3 regions of the Paraburkholderia strydomiana genome follow, and region 3 is predicted to be linked to each of the others. Evidence: riboswitches for the same ligand, from Rfam matches in the RefSeq annotation. Region 3 holds a riboswitch; each other region holds the start of a gene.
What was found. Region 3 has a riboswitch for cobalamin ahead of cobA (uroporphyrinogen-III C-methyltransferase). Riboswitches for the same ligand answer to the same signal wherever they lie in the genome.
Positions count from the first base shown of each region.

Region 1: it holds a riboswitch for cobalamin, as region 3 does, so the genes downstream of both, J2W46_RS13925 (TonB-dependent receptor plug domain-containing protein) here and cobA (uroporphyrinogen-III C-methyltransferase) in region 3, are expected to answer to the same signal.
Region 2: it holds a riboswitch for cobalamin, as region 3 does, so the genes downstream of both, cobG (precorrin-3B synthase) here and cobA (uroporphyrinogen-III C-methyltransferase) in region 3, are expected to answer to the same signal.

Region 1 covers NZ_JAVDVL010000004.1:328,436-333,668, reverse strand. The annotation lists gene J2W46_RS13930 (FecCD family ABC transporter permease) at 1-248, opposite strand, end outside; gene J2W46_RS13925 (TonB-dependent receptor plug domain-containing protein) at 276-2,201, opposite strand; cobalamin riboswitch at 2,294-2,574, opposite strand; gene J2W46_RS13920 (ATPase) at 2,792-3,148, shown strand; gene J2W46_RS13915 (cell division protein ZapA) at 3,145-3,459, shown strand; RNA gene ssrS (6S RNA) at 3,622-3,803, shown strand; gene J2W46_RS13905 (EVE domain-containing protein) at 3,886-4,344, shown strand; gene J2W46_RS13900 (SIMPL domain-containing protein) at 4,548-5,233, shown strand, end outside.
Region 2 covers NZ_JAVDVL010000001.1:248,904-254,136, reverse strand. The annotation lists gene J2W46_RS01145 (precorrin-2 C(20)-methyltransferase) at 1-471, opposite strand, end outside; gene J2W46_RS01140 (precorrin-8X methylmutase) at 472-1,098, opposite strand; gene cobG (precorrin-3B synthase) at 1,108-2,673, opposite strand; cobalamin riboswitch at 2,757-2,942, opposite strand; gene cbiE (precorrin-6y C5,15-methyltransferase (decarboxylating) subunit CbiE) at 3,028-4,287, shown strand; gene J2W46_RS01125 (cobalt-precorrin-5B (C(1))-methyltransferase) at 4,293-5,233, shown strand, end outside.
Region 3 covers NZ_JAVDVL010000012.1:218,326-223,558, forward strand. The annotation lists gene J2W46_RS27495 (cobyrinate a,c-diamide synthase) at 1-848, opposite strand, end outside; gene cobO (cob(I)yrinic acid a,c-diamide adenosyltransferase) at 851-1,453, opposite strand; gene J2W46_RS27505 (cobalamin biosynthesis protein) at 1,450-1,872, opposite strand; gene cobA (uroporphyrinogen-III C-methyltransferase) at 1,869-2,636, opposite strand; cobalamin riboswitch at 2,867-3,111, opposite strand; cobalamin riboswitch at 3,181-3,461, shown strand; gene cobW (cobalamin biosynthesis protein CobW) at 3,619-4,722, shown strand; gene cobN (cobaltochelatase subunit CobN) at 4,729-5,233, shown strand, end outside.

The DNA of each region.
Region 1 (5,233 bases), on a different contig from region 3:
GCGCGAGGCAAACGCAGCGTGCGCACGATCTCGCCGGCGAGATCGGCAGAGTTCGCATCAGACGCGCCCGCATGCAGCGGCGAAAGCGCCTCGATCACGCGCGCGGGCGCGAGCGACACACTGCCCAATGCGAGCGACGCCATCAATACGGCAAGCGCGGCGACAGCAAGTACGAGCCAGATCGCGGCGGCGCGCTTCGCAGTCATCGCGTGAAGCGTGGCGGGCATCGAACCTTCATGACGGCTCATCGGCGCGTTCCCAGCACGGCGCAGGCATCACTGCTGTTGCCAGCCGACCGTGACATAGGCACCGCGCCGCGGCGAGTTATACGAGTAGGCCGTTTCATAGTCCTTGTTGAACACATTCTGGATTTGCGCGGCCACGTACCATGCCTTCGTGACGTTGTAGCGCGCAGCCAGGTTGACGACACCGTAGCCGCCGAGCTTGCCGCTGCTGTCTTCGCGCGGACCGCTCACGATCCACTCACCGCCCACGCGCCATCCTGCGATACTGCGATTCACCGTCAGCGACGCGAAACGCCGCGCTCGCCGCACGAGGTCGGTATCGTTGTCGAGGTCGACCGGGTTTTGCAGCGTCACCGACGCGCGCACGTCGGTCTTGCCTACATGTCCGCTCCACGATCCTTCGAGTCCTTGCACTTTTGCATGGCCCACGTTTTCGGCCAGATAGATCCCCGGCGTCACCTGCTCATAGTCGATCAGATTCGAATAACGCGTCTGGAAAGCACTCAAACGCATCACACCGAGCGCATTGGATGCGTACTGCAACGCTGCTTCGATCGAATGACTGCGCTCCGGCTGGATGGACGGACTACCGCTCAGCGGATAGTACAGATCGTCGAAGCTCGGCGCGCGAAACGAACTGGAATAGCTTGCGCTTAGCTTCCAGCGCGACGTGATGTCGAAGCCATAGCCGAGATAGTAACTGTTCGCTCCGCCGAAATCGGAGTACTGGTCGCGCCGCAGGTTGGCCTGGATCTGGTTGCGCCCGAAGCGTGCCGTATAACCGGCGAAGCCCGAGTCGACATGACGAGTGGGCGCGGCAAACGTATCGGAGTCGAGACTCTGGTCCAGATGCTCGTAGCCGACCTGCAGTTTCTGCTGCGCGGCCAGCGCGAAATCGTTTTGCCAGGTGTACTGTCGATTGTCGGTGTCGAAGCGGCCGTTATACAGACCGTTGGTGTTCGACACGCTGCGGTCGTCGCCCTGCGCAACGATGAAGTGCGTGGTCCACCAGTCCGTTAGCTTGCCGTTAGCGAAGGCGGACAACTGACGCACTTTCGTGTACAGATTGTTCAGATCGGTCGGCTCGCCGTACGCATTGTCGTAGCTGTTGTTGCCGTTCGACTGCAGATAGCGGACGCCCGCGTCCCAGTTGTCGGTGAACTTATGGCGCAGCGAAGCGGAGATGCTCTCGTTCAGATAGCCGTTCGCATTGGGGTTCGCGTTCGGCGCCTCACGAGGATTGAGCGCGGAAAAACCGTCGTCTTTCGAACGCGCGAGCGAGATGTTGAAGGTCGTGCGGCCGTCCTTATCCAACGCGCCGTTCGCGCCCACCTGTTGCGTCTGCGTGTGGTAGCTGCCGTAGCCCACGGAAAAATTGAAACGCGGCGGATGATCGCCGCCGTCTTTCGTGAACACCTGGACCACGCCTCCGATCGCGCCCGAGCCATACAAGGCCGACACGTTGCCGTTCACTACTTCGACGTGGTCGACCTGATCGAGCGGAATCTGCCCGATTTGCGCGGTGCCGAGACTCACGGAATCGACGCGCACACCGTCGATGAGAATCAGCGATTGCGTCGACGACGCGCCGCGCAAATACAGGCTTGCTGTCGAACCGGGGCCACCTGTGCGCGAGATTTGCGCGCCGGGCGCGAGTTGCAGCAGACCCGGCAGATCGGTTGCGGTGGTGTCGGCAATGTCCTGCTGATCGAATAGCGACGTTTGCGGAATCGTGTCGGCGAGCGCTTGAGGTCCGCGCTCGGCGGTGACGACGACGGGCGACAAAACAGCAGGCGATGATTCGGCGATAGCGACGGATACAGCGCTCGTAGCGACTGGTGCGACAGGTGCGACTGCAACCGACGGCGCAGGCAAACTGTCGGCGGCTTGCGCATGCGCGAGCTGCGGCAGCCCTGCAAATGCGAGCAGCGCCGCGCGGGCGATAGGGGACAGCATGAGTGAAGTTTCCCGTGGATGGCGTGCGCGGCCCGCTTCCCCGCAGGCCGTCGCGTAACGAGGCGCGAGCGCTTTTGACTTCATTTCGCGGGCGCGCGCCTCTCCCTCTGGCCGGTATCCGGGCTGACGACGCTCGATCCCGCCTTCCCACGCGTGACGCGCAGTGGCACACTCGCATGTTGAACTGGAACACGCGATGGGGATCGAACTGCAAACGCGAACTGCAAAGCACGAAGTGCAAAGCGAATGCGGTCGCTTACCGTTGCGGGGGCAGCGCAGGTTCGCGCGTTCAGGTGAACGGCGCGCCCTGCTTCCCGTTTAACTGCACGCGCAATGAATTGCGCGCGCGGGCACCAGAGTGCGGCCAGTGTATGAGCGGCCTCGGGGCCAGTCAAGAATGCGGGTCACGACAGCGATGATTCGGACAGGAGCAGAGTATTGTCCGACGCGATCTGTGACACACGAGTACTTTTTCATCTTCAGTCGAAAAAAGCCTGCATAAAGCGGTGTTGTTACGTCTCGAAACGAGACAAATGTCGGAACGTGCGGCATTCCGCGCTAAAATGCGAGGTCTTTAGAGGACGCAGCACATGCTCACCGAACTCGAAACACTCTCACAGAATATCGGCAAGCTGATAGCGATCAGCCAGCGCCACAACGAAGCGCGTGTTGCGCTTGAAGAGCAGCTCGCCCAGTCGCGCGCCGAGGCAGAAGCCACGCGCACGGAACTTGCCATGGTGCGCGAGGAACGCGATGCACTGCAAGCGGAGCGCGACGCGCTGTCGGCCAAGATCGACGACGCTCAAGTGCGGCTCAATGCGATCCTCGAAAAATTGCCGCGCGCTCGCGGGCACAACGAGCCGGACAACCAGCTCGATCTGCTCGAGCCCGCTCAGCATGAAGTCGAAGCGGAGAGCGACGCCACTCGCCATGGAGAAAATGCATGACCACCAAGCAGATCGAAGTATCGATTCTCGGCGTGCCCTATCGCCTCGCCTGCTCGCCGGAAACGGAAGGCGCGCTGCTTGAAGCAGTCGCACGAGTCGACGCCGAAATGTCGAAGATCCGCAATAACAGCAACGTGCGCGGCACGGATCGTATTGCTGTCATGGCTGCGCTGTCGCTGGCATCGGAACTGCTTAAGCTGCAATCGAGCGTGCGTCACGGAGAAGCATTTCCCGCTGAAGAAATCAGGCGTACAATGCATCAAATGAACGAACAACTGGGTACTGTGATCGAGCAGTACACCATGCAGTAAGCAGCAAGTTTGCAACGTGTCTGGAAGTAGAAGTGGCCGGTCTTCGGGTCGGCTGCAGATTCAACCAGGTGGCACACGTAGCAGCTGAGCAAAGCGCGTGAGAGCATGCACGAGCACACTCGGCAAACGTTTCACCTGAATGGTTTTAGCTTCATCGGTTTAGCTTCCCTGCCTGGTTCGCCAAGGTCATATATTCCTTGAACCAATGCCATGTGCACGGTTGCGGAAATTTGTAGCACGGGCGTGCGCGTCACTCTGTCTGATGTACCCGAAGTGCTGCTAACTGCGACCAATTCTGAACCCCCGGTTCAGGATGCCGGCCTAGCGGCCAAGGCGGGGACCTTATTTGGAACGGCATCGGACTACTGTCCGGTGCCGTTTTTGTTTGGGCTCCGGCTTTTCCAACCTTAACGTTCCTTTCGATTCATGCGCTACTGGCTAATGAAGTCCGAACCGGACGAAGCAAGCATCGACCATCTTGCCAACGCACCGCACCGCACGTTGCCGTGGACCGGCGTGCGCAACTATCAGGCGCGCAACTTCATGCGCGACGCGATGCAGGTCGGCGACGGCGTGCTGTTCTATCACTCGAGTTGTCCCGAGCCTGGCATCGCCGGGATCGCCGAGGTAGCGTCTACCGCTTACCCGGACCCGACTCAGTTCGACAAGAAGAGTCCTTATTACGATCCCAAGTCGTCGCAGGAAACGCCGCGCTGGCTGCTCGTCGACGTGGTCTTCAAGAAGAAGGTTCCGTTGATTCCGCTCGCCGCATTGCGCGAGCACGACGAGCTGAAAGACATGCGCGTGCTGGCGAGAGGCAACCGTCTGTCCATCACGCCCGTCACCGAAGCCGAGTGGCGCTTCATCACGAAGCGACTCGCCTGAGTTCGCCGGTGCTTGCTGCAACGGCGCCACGAACGATGTCGCTCACCGATGCTCATCGCACGGTTAAATTGGGGAACCAAGCTCAGGTTACAAGCGCCTAACGCACTTGCAAACGGACTACCAACGGCGCACACAGCGCCGTGCCGTTGCATCGCGCCTGCCGGATCGTGCGCAATCCTGTTCAAGCAAGGAGTTCCACACAGATGAAAAACACCGCACGTGCACTCGCTTTCGCGCTCGTCTGCGCCGCGCCTGCAGCCCTCGTGCTCACGCCCGCTATGGCACGCGCGCAGAGCGTCGCGCCCTATCAACCGGCCGGCGTGCTGTCGCTGAACGCGCAGGCCAGCGCGGAAGTGCCTCAAGACGTCGTCGAAATCACGCTCTTTTACGAGCAGGAAGCGAGCGATCCGTCGGCTCTTACTTCAACGCTGAACCAGCGTGCCGATTCGGCATTGCAAAAAGCCAAAGGCGTGAGTGGCGTGACCGCACGCACAGGTTCGTTCTCGATTTACCCGTCTACCGATCGCGATGGCCGTATCTCCGCATGGCGCGGCCGCACGGAGGTCGTGCTCGAATCGCACGACTTCGCCGCGGCGTCGAAGCTTGCAGGGCAAATGGCGCCCATCATGCAGGTCGGCAATGTGCAGTTCTCGCTGTCGCCCGCGGCGCAGCGCGCCGCTGAACAAAAGCTGACTGGCGATGCAATCAAATCGTTCCGTGAGCAGGCGGCTTCGTCCGCGCAGGCGTTCGGCTACAGCGGTTATTCGATTCGCGAGGTCAACGTCGGACATAACGGCGCCATGCCGCGGCCCGTCATGATGATGAGCGCGCGCGCCATGGGCGCCGACGCCAAGATGTCGGCCGCTGTGCCGATTGAAGGCGGCACGTC
Region 2 (5,233 bases), on a different contig from region 3:
GTTGCGATACACGAGCGGCGCACCGAGCACGGCCGCGCCGCCGAGCATCGAGCAGACGCCCGGCACCACTTCGCTCTCGTAGCGCGCCGCGAGCCGGTCGTGCAGATACATGTACGAGCCGTAGAAGAACGGATCGCCTTCGCAGATCACGGCGACGTCGCGCCCCGCATCCAGATGCGCCCCGACTATGTCGGCCGCGGTGTCGTAGAAGTCGGCAATGATCGCTTCATACGAGAGCGGCGGCTCAAGCGCTTCGGTCGTGACGGGATACACGAGCGGCAGTTGCTGCTGCGTGTCGTGCAAATGCGCCTCGATGATGCTGAACGCGTTGCCCTTCTTGCCTTTCGCGACGAAGTAGGCGACTACGGCTGCTGCCTTGAGCAGACGCAATGCCTTTAGCGTGATGAGTTCCGGGTCTCCTGGACCGACACCGAGTCCATATAGACGCCCTGCACGTTGTTGCGCCGTCATTTATTCGACCTCCGTTGCCAGCGCGTTGACAGCGGCCGCAGCCATCGCGCTGCCGCCGCGCCGGCCATGCACGACGACATACGGCACGCCACGGCTATTCTCTGCGAGCATCGCTTTCGATTCCGCTGCGCCGACAAAGCCGACCGGAAAGCCCAGAATCAGCGCGGGCTTCGGCGCACCGGCGTCGAGCATATCGAGCAGATGGAAGAGGGCAGTCGGCGCATTGCCGATCACGACGACGCTGCCGCCCAGATGCGGGCGCCACAATTCGAGCGCGGCGGCCGAGCGCGTATTGCCGAGTTCGCGGGCGAGTGCAGGCACTCGTTCATGTGTGAGTGTGCAGATCACGTCGTTGTTCGCCGGCAACCGCGCGCGCGTGATGCCTTGCGCGACCATGCCGGCGTCGCAGAGAATCGGCGCGCCTTGCGCGAGCGCCGTGCGGCCTGCTGTGCCGGCATGTTCGGAGAACGCGAGATCGTCGATCACATCGACCATCCCGCACGCGTGGATCACGCGCACCGCGAGTTTTTCGAGGTCGGCAGGAATGCGCGACAGGTCGGCTTCGGCGCGGATCGTCGCGAAAGACTGGCGATAGATCTCCTGACCGTCGCGAATGTAATCAAGCATCGGTGTCACTCATGTGTCGCTTCGAACAAGGCGCGCGATCGTCTCGGCGGCCTGTTCGACTGTCAGTTGGCGCGCGACGCATCGACCGAAGCCGGGGCCCTGGTCGCGTCGAAAAAGGTCATACATGCCGGGCGCCGCGGCGAGCATCGTAAACGGCGCGCAATGCGCGGCAGCACATGAGCGCGGGCATCCGCTCAAATGCACGTCGACGCCGGCGGGCAGGCGCTTCGCGAGATTCAATGCGTCGGCTTTGGTATCCGCGAGGCTTTTCGCGCAGCCAGTGGAACCGGCGCACGCGATCAGGTGTGTGATGGCTTCGGCGCAATCGCATGCGAGGCCCAGCGCGTTCAGCGCGGCAAGCACAACGGGCACTGAGAGCGTCCGGATATCGGGCAGCAGCACGCTTTGCCACGGCGTGATGCGCAGCGTGCCGTCGCCATGTTGTTGCGCGAGCGCGGCGAGGCCGTGCAGCGTGGCCGCATCGATACGGCCGAGCGGCGGTTGACCGCCGGCATGCCATGTATCCGCGGCGCGTTGCTCATGTGCGCCGAGGCGCAGCGAGGCATCGGCGGTCGTGCTGCGACGCCAGCCGGCGAGCGTCGCGTCGCGTGTCAATGGAAAATCCACGTAGGTTTGCGCATGCTGCAATATCGCGTCCGCCGAATGCGTGTCGAGCAGGTGACGCATACGCGTGGCGTCGGCAGCGGCAAGATCGAGAAACGTATGCAGCAACGCGCGCACGAGCGCCGGAACTTGCGACGGCAGCACCGAGGCCAACGCGCCTGTCGCATCCGCATGCAATCTTTCGGACGAGTTCGCAGCGTTGCCTGATGATGGTGACTTCCCGCCGATGTGCGTGTTTGCGCTCGCGTTTGCATCCACGGTCGGGCAGCCCGCGAGCCCGAACACGAAGCGCACCGCTCCGGCCGAATCTTGTGCTGCCGCGAGCCACACGTCATGCGGGTGGTCCACTCTCGCGAGCCGCTCGCCGCCGTCGACCAATAACGCGAATTTCGGCGATAGTGCCGCGAAACGCGCTTCACTTTGCAGCAGCGTGAGAAGGGCGGTGCACAGAGGTCTGGTGTCGAACAGTGCGCATGGGTCGCGTCCGGCAGTGGGGCTGATCATGACGTTGCGCACGTCGTCAGCGGCGGCTGCATCGAGTGCGTGCGCGTTTCGATCGCGATCGCGATCGTGACCGTGATCGTGATCGTCTTCGACGGAATCGGTCGGCGCGCTACCGCCCGCTCCTGCAGAGCCGCTTGCAGCGCTCGGTCCGAGCCCCGCATCGATCAGCGTGGCGACCAGCGCAGCTTCATGGCCGGCCCGAACACCGCGCAATTGCAGATTCGCGCGATTCGTCAGTTCGATCACACCCGCCGTATGCTGCGCGCTCGCGTTGGCGATCGCTTCGGCTTGAGCCGCGCTCAATTCGCCGCCTGGCAGCTTGATCCGACAAATACCGCCGTCGCGCGCCGCCACGATCCGCAGCAGGCCCGGACACGCCGAGGGCCGCAGCGCAGATGCCGCGTCGGGCAAGACAGTGGAGGGCGAAGCTGGATTCAAGACGGACACCGGGTTAGCGTCGCGCGACGGCCCGAGCAAGCGGTCAAAACGGCATTGCTGCGGCATCGGTACACCCCGCCCGATGTTGGCTGGCACGAACAGTCTGGCCGGCAGGTCTCCTGGCTGGCAGGTCGTCGTCCGCTGCGGCCTTCCCGGTTTAACCAGTGGCGCCAAGCGCAGGCGGACTCGCTGCATACAGTTGCGGGGGCAGCCACAGCGGTAATCTTCCCGCTGTGTTCCCTGTTAGGCCCCGAAGGGCACCGGCGGCTGTATTATGCCTTTTTTCGGATAGCACAACGAGGCTGGACGCTTTGACCGGCGTGGCGCAGTGCATTGTTTGAGATACAAAATGAGGAAGGGTGCATGTCGGCGTGGCTGACGATAGTGGGCATTGGCGACGACGGCTTCGCCGGTTTGGGGCGGCCCGCACGGCGTGCGTTGCTCGAGGCGTCGGTGATTTACGGCGGCGAACGTCATCTGTCGATGTTGCCCGCGCGGCTGGCCGCGCGCCGCGCCGAGTGGCCGCGCCCATTCGATCTCGCGCCGCTTCTGGCCGAGCGCGGCGGCCCCGTTTGCGTGCTGGCGAGCGGCGATCCGATGCTGTTCGGCGTCGGCGCGACGCTGGCTCGGCAGTTGCCGCCCAGCGAACTGCGCGTGTTGCCCGCGCCGTCGTCGTTATCGCTCGCGGCGGCGCGGCTCGGCTGGCCGTTGCAGGATGTGGCCACGGTGTCGGTGGTTGGTCGGCCGTTGCCCACGCTGAACGCTTATTTGCATGACCGCGCACGCGTGTTCGTGCTCAGCGCGGACGGGCGCACACCCGCCGCGCTTGCCGACCTGCTGAGCGCGCGAGGTTTCGGCGCAACGCGGATGACCGTGTTCGAACACCTTGGCGGCGACGACGAGCGGCGCATCGACGGCCGCGCGGATCAATGGTCCCCGGGCGATGTCGCCGCGCTGAACCTGGTCGCGCTCGAATGCCGCGCCACCGAAGGCGCGCCGCGCCTGCCGCTCACCTGCGGCCTGCCCGACGACGCGTTCCGTCACGACGGCCAGCTCACCAAACGCGATGTGCGAGCGATCACGCTCGCGCGACTTGCACCGACGCCCGGCGAATTGTTGTGGGACGTGGGTGCGGGCAGCGGCTCGATCGGCATCGAGTGGATGCGCGCGCATCCGACTTGCCGGGCGATCGCCATCGAAGGGCACGCGGAGCGTCAGCGCTTCATCGAGCACAATCGCGATGCGTTGGGCGTGCCGGGCTTGCAACTCGTAGCGGCCCGCGCGCCGCAAGCGCTCGAAGGGTTAGCCGCGCCGCACGCGGTGTTCATTGGCGGCGGCGTAACAGTGCCCGGCGTGCTCGAAACGTGCTGGGACAATTTGCGCGACGGCGGCCGGCTGGTCGCGAACGCGGTCACGCTGCAAGGCGAGGCGGCGCTCGCCGCATGGCGTGACAAACATGGCGGCACGCTCACGCGAATCGCGCTTGCGGACGCTCAGCCGCTCGGTGGCTTCGATACGTGGCGGCAAGCGCTGCCGATCACCTTGTACGATGCGGTGAAGCGTTGCGCTGCCAACGGCGTCCATAGTGTTGCCGATAACCTCAACGCTGCTTCATCGGCGTGACGCTCATGCGCGACGAAACGCCTGAACAACCCGCACCGCTGCGCAGCGGCTACACGACCGGCAGTTGTGCAACCGCCACGTCGCTGGCGGCCGCGCGTCTGCTGCTCGCGGGTGTGGTCAGCGAGGTGGCCGAAATCGTGTTGCCCAAGGGCCAGCATGTGCCGATGCCGCTCGTCTTCTGCCGGTTGACCGATGACGGCGCCGAAGCGGGCACGATCAAGGATGCCGGCGACGATCCCGATGTCACGCACGGCGCCGTGGTGTTCGCGCGCGTGCGTCTGGTCCCTGAGCCAGGTGTGGTGTTCCGCGCCGGGCCGGGCGTGGGCACGGTGACGCGTGCGGGGTTGACGCTCGCCGTCGGCGAACCGGCGATCAACCCGGTGCCGCGCAAAATGATGAGCGAGCATCTTGCAGAACTCGCTGCCGAGCATGCCTATGGCGGCGGTTTCGAAGTGACGATCGGCGTTGAGGACGGCGAAGCGCTCGCGCTCAAAACGATGAACCCGCGGCTCGGGATTGTGGGCGGCCTGTCGATATTGGGCACGACCGGCATCGTGCGGCCGTTTTCGTGCTCGGCCTACATCGCGTCGATTCATCAGGGCATCGACGTTGCGCGCGCTAACGGCTATATGCATCTCGCCGCGTGTACAGGTAACGCGAGCGAAGACGCGATGCGCTCGCACTACGCATTACCCGATATCGCGCTGATCGAAATGGGCGACTTCGTCGGCGCGGTGCTCAAGCATATGAAGCGCGCGCCGGTCGAGCGCCTGAGTATTTGCGGCGGTTTCGGCAAGCTGAGCAAGCTCGCGGCGGGCCATCTCGATCTGCATAGCCGCAACTCGAGCATCGATCTTGAACGGCTCGCCGCATGGGCCGCCGAACAGGGCGCCGACGACGCGTTGCAATCCGCGATCCGCGCGGCCAATACGAGTCAGCAAGCCGT
Region 3 (5,233 bases):
TACAGCGCATTGGTGTCGGAGGGCGGCGCTTCGTCAGCGAGCGGCGAAAAGTAGTGAACGCGGGCGCCGAGCGCTTCGAGCAGCGCGACATTGGCCGGGTAGATGAACGAAAACGCGGCATCGCGCGCGATGGCGATGTTTTTGTTGTGCAGAAGGCGGGGAAGCACTTGTGGCGTAGCCGCGCCAAACTCCACCGCGGGCGGCAGCCCGGCCAGCGCTGTATGACTGAGCGCATCGGCGGCGCGATCCAGACGCGCGTCGAGATCGTCGATTTCCGCGGCCTGATGCAAGCCGAGGTGGCGATCGGGCAATTCGATTTCGTCGCTGGCGGTAATGTGCCCGCACCAGTGCAGCGCTGGCGGCAATGCCTCTTCGAGCATCTGCGCGTGACGCGAGGAACCGACGCGGTTCGCGAGCACGCCATGAAACGGCACCTGAGGCCGGAAATTCGCGAGGCCGAACGCGACCGCGCCGAAGGTTTGCGCCATCGCCTTCGCCGATATCACCGCGAGTACCGGCACACCGAACTCGGTCGCCAGATCGGCGCTGCTCGGCGTGCCGTCGAAGAGGCCCATCACGCCTTCGATCAGGATCAGATCGGCTTCGTCCGCCGCCTGCGCGATAAGATTGCGGCAGGCGTCCTTGCCGACCATCCACAGATCCAGCGACAGCACGGGCGCGCCGCTTGCGCGCGCAAGGATCATCGGATCGAGAAAGTCGGGCCCGGTCTTGAACACGCGCACACGCCGTCCCAGTCGCCGATGGTAGCGCGCGAGGCCCGCAGTGATCGTGGTCTTGCCTTGACCCGACGCGGGCGCGCTGATAAAGAGCGCAGGGCAGGCGGACACGTTCAGAACTCCACGCCGCGCTGCGCTTTCACGCCTTGCTCGCGGTACGGATGCTTGACGATGCGCATTTCGGTGACGAGGTCGGCGGCTTCGATCAGCGCATCGGGCGCGTGGCGGCCGGTCACGACCACATGCAGCATCGCCGGACGCGCGTTGATGACGGACAGCACTTCGTCGAGCGGCAGATATTCGTACTTGAGCACGGTGTTCAGTTCGTCGAGGATGACCATCTGATAGTCGCCGCTTTCGATCATCCTGCGTGCTTCGTCCCAGCCTTTGCGTGCGGTGGCCATGTCGGCGTCGCGGTTCTGCGTGTTCCAGGTGTAGCCGTCGCCCATCGTCACGAAGTCACAGTTGGCAATAGCGCCGAGGAAGTCGCGCTCCGACGTATGCAGCGCGCCCTTGATGAACTGCACGACGCCAAGCCGCATGCCGTGGCCGAGCACACGCACAGCCATGCCGAAAGCGGCGGTTGTCTTGCCCTTGCCGGTGCCGGTGTTGACGATCAGCAGGCCCTTTTCGACGGTCGCGTTGGCCTGCTTTTTTTCGTGGCCTTCGCGCCGGCGTTCGGTCATGCGTTGATGCGATTCGGGATCGGTCTTCATGGAAGGTCCTGTGAGATGGTGGTGACACTGTGTGCTGGCGCTGGTGCGGTCGATGCGATCGCCACGGTGACACCAGCGTAAACGGTTTTGCGAGCGATCAGATGTGCGGTGCAACGGGCGGCCACCGCAAGCAGCGCGCACGGTTCGCATACGCCGTCCACGCCGAGATGCTCGCGCGCGGCAGCCGACGGTTCGTGAACGTCAATCGCGAGAATCTGCTCGCGGCTGAACACTTGCAGCGTGAACCCGTGACGCGCGCAGAACTCCAGCAGGCCCGGCTCGTCGGCTTTCGTTTCAATAGAGGCTACCGTTGCAATCTGTTCGAACGTGTGCGAACCGAGCGCGGCGCGCACCGCCGTTTCGATCTCGTCCGCCGATGTGTACAGGCGGCAACCGATGCCCACGCTAAGCGTTTTCATTTCGCGTCCGGCGAAGATGCCGCATCTGATGAGCTTGCCGCGGCGGCACGCGCGAGCGCGAGCGACGCCACGCCGCCTATCACCACGATCGCAGGCGAGCCGAGTCCCGCGCGCGCGACGGCATCGGCGAATTCACCAAGCGTCGAAAGCGCATGGCGTTGCTCGGGACGCGTAGCCGATTCGATCGCCGCACACGGCGTGTCGGCGCGCATGCCGGCTGCGAGCAATGCGCTGACGATATCCTTCAGCCGCCGCATGCCCATGTAGATGACGAGCGTCATGTGAGTGGCGGCGAGCGCGCCCCAGTCCGGCTCGCTGCTGCCCGCACCGTGGCCGGTCACGAAGATCACGCCTTGCGCGTGATCGCGGTGTGTAACCGGAATGCCGATAGCTGCGGGCGCCGCGATTCCGGCTGTGATACCGCTGATGATCTCCACCTCGATTCCGGCCGCATGCAGCGCCTGCTGCTCTTCGCCGCCTCTGCCGAATACGAACGGATCGCCGCCCTTGAGTCGCGCGACGCCGCGCCCAGCATGCAGATGATCGAGCATTTGCGCGACGATGCCTTCTTGCGGCGTCGACGGATGACCGCCGCGTTTGCCGACATAAACAATGGACGCGTCGGCGCGCGCGAATTGCAGCACGTCGGGATTGACGAGATCGTCGACGAGTATCACGTCGGCTTGTCCGAGGGCGCGCGTTGCCTTCAACGTCATCAGTTCGACGTCGCCGGGCCCTGCGCCGATCAGCCACGCGCGTGTCATCGCGCCTCGCTAACCGTGCACGGCAACGACGTTGCGCGCTCCGCCGGCGTACGCCATGCAGTGCGGCACGCGAACGGGCCCAGGTGATTGGAGATCGAAGTCATTCAAGCGGTGTCTTCACGCACGACGGCACGCGCGGGTGCGAACCCGGTTGCCAGATAGTGCTTCAGCGCCTTCACATCCGTCCCTCGCGGATTCCGGCTGCCGGCGGCGTGACGTCGAGAAACGCACGGTCGCCTCCGCATCTGGCCGGTATCCGGGCTGGCGGCCTCACGCGCTTTGCCTTCCCGCCCGCATTCATTCGAATGTATCGGACAGTGGCATCGAAAACGCATGCGCGGTGCAGCATGAACATTGCACCGCAGGTCGCTTACCGTTGCGGGGACAGCACAGGTTGAGCGCGGGAGCGCTGCCTGTTTCCCGTTTAACTGCACACGCGAATGCATGTGCGGGCACCAAACGCGCGCATACGATAGCACACGAGAAGCCCGTGCGATAAGCGCGCCGGGCCCGCGTTTCCTTGACGGCGCCAGACGGTCGGCCTAAACTCGCACGCACTTCTGGTGCTCGTGTGCGCGCTCGTGCGCATGCAGTTAAACGGGAAACAGGGCGCCCGCCTGTCACGGTTTGGGTCAACCTGTGCTGCCCCCGCAACGGTAAGCGAAAAGTGACGTCACGGCGGTTCGCGTGGCGTCGCAGTGCCGGCTTCGGTGTCCACGCGCAAGGCCGCGTGGGCATATCACCACTGGGCGAGAAATCACTCGTCCGGGAAGGGGAAGCGGCGCTTTCGCCAGCCCGGATACCGGCCGGAACACGAAGGGCGAACGCCGCGGGGATGCGGCGCTGCGCTCATGCCCTCACACCCGTTTTCTGCGTTTTTCCTGTTGTAGCAAGGCCGTCGTTCATGCCCGAGGCACGCGCTGAACCTCATGCGTGCGGACTACGCCGGCCGGCGCCTGCAACTCCTGGGATGGACCTCACGATGCAAACTCAAATGCGCAAGATCCCCGTCACCATCGTCACGGGCTTTCTCGGCAGCGGCAAAACCACTCTGTTGCGGCACATTCTTCAGCACGCGGGCGGCAAGCGCATCGCGGTGATCGTCAACGAGTTCGGCGAACTTGGAATCGACGGCGAAATCCTGAAGGGTTGCGGCATCGGTTGCGACGAGAATGGCGTCGAAACGGAAGGGCAATTGTATGAACTCGCGAACGGTTGCCTCTGCTGCACGGTGCAGGAGGAGTTCTTTCCGGTGATGGAAAAGCTCGTTGAGCGCCGTGAGCAGATCGACCATGTGCTGATCGAGACATCGGGTCTCGCGTTGCCGAAGCCTCTCGTACAGGCGTTCAACTGGCCGCAGATCAAAAACAGTTTCACCGTCGATGCGGTGATTACCGTGGTCGACGGTCCCGCTGCCGCGAGCGGCCAGTTCGCAGAAAACCCGCTCGCTGTCGATGCGCAGCGCAAAGCCGATCCGAATCTGGATCATGAATCGCCGCTGCACGAATTGTTCGAAGATCAGTTGGCTTCGGCCGATCTGGTGATTCTGAACAAAACAGATCTGCTCGATGAGGTTCGTCAGAATGCGGTCGAAGCCGTGATCCGCGAGGAGATTCCGCCGCAAGTGAAGGTCGTGCGCGCGCACATGGGGCAGCTCGATCTGCACACGCTGTTCGGACTCGAAGCCGCATCGGAAGAAACGATTCACTTGCGCCACGACCATCACGGTTCGGCGGACGACGCGGACCATCACCACGATGAATTCGATTCGGTAGTGGTGCATGCAAACGTGCTGTCGCGTGAAGCAGTAATCGCCGCACTGCAAACGCTTGTTCAGAGCAACACGATCTACCGTGTAAAGGGTTTCGCGGCGTTGCCGGGCGCAGCAATGCGTCTCGTGATTCAGGGCGTGGGCCGGCGCTTCGACAGCTATTTCGACCGGCGCTGGCAACCTGGCGAGGCGGGCGAAAGCCGCTTCGTGCTGATCGGTGAAGACCTCGATCAAGCCGCGCTGCAGCGCGCGTTCGACGCGGCGCTGGGCGTGTCGAACGCTCAGGTGCCGGGCGTCGCAGCGCAGCAGGCGTAAGCGCACATGCATCTTCTGCGCACCACGCCGGGCGGTTTCGTCGACGATACGCAAGGCGTGATCCGTATCGATCAGCGGCCTGCGGATATCGTCGTGCTCAGTTCTGCGGACACCACGTTGTCGCTGCTGGCAAGCGTGTTTCCTCGTCTCGGCGACGGCTTTCCGAGCGTGCGCCTCGCGAACGTGACGTATCTGCGGCAACCGGCGTCGGTGGATTTCTACGTCGAAGATGTGCTGCAACACGCGCGCGTCGTCGTAGTCGATCATCTTGGCGGCGAAGCGTATTGGCCGTACGGTATCGAACAGGTCGTCGCGCTAGCGGAGCGCAAACAGCAAACGCTCGCGATGTTTTCGGGCGATCTGCAGGAAGATCCCAATCTGCTTGCGCGCAGCACCGCGGACGCGGATCTGTGCCATCAGTTGTGGCGTTATTTGCGGGAAGGCGGTCCCCAGAATGCCGAGGCGTTTCTGCGCTGCATCGCGCATCGCGCGCTCGGTTGGGGACACGAGC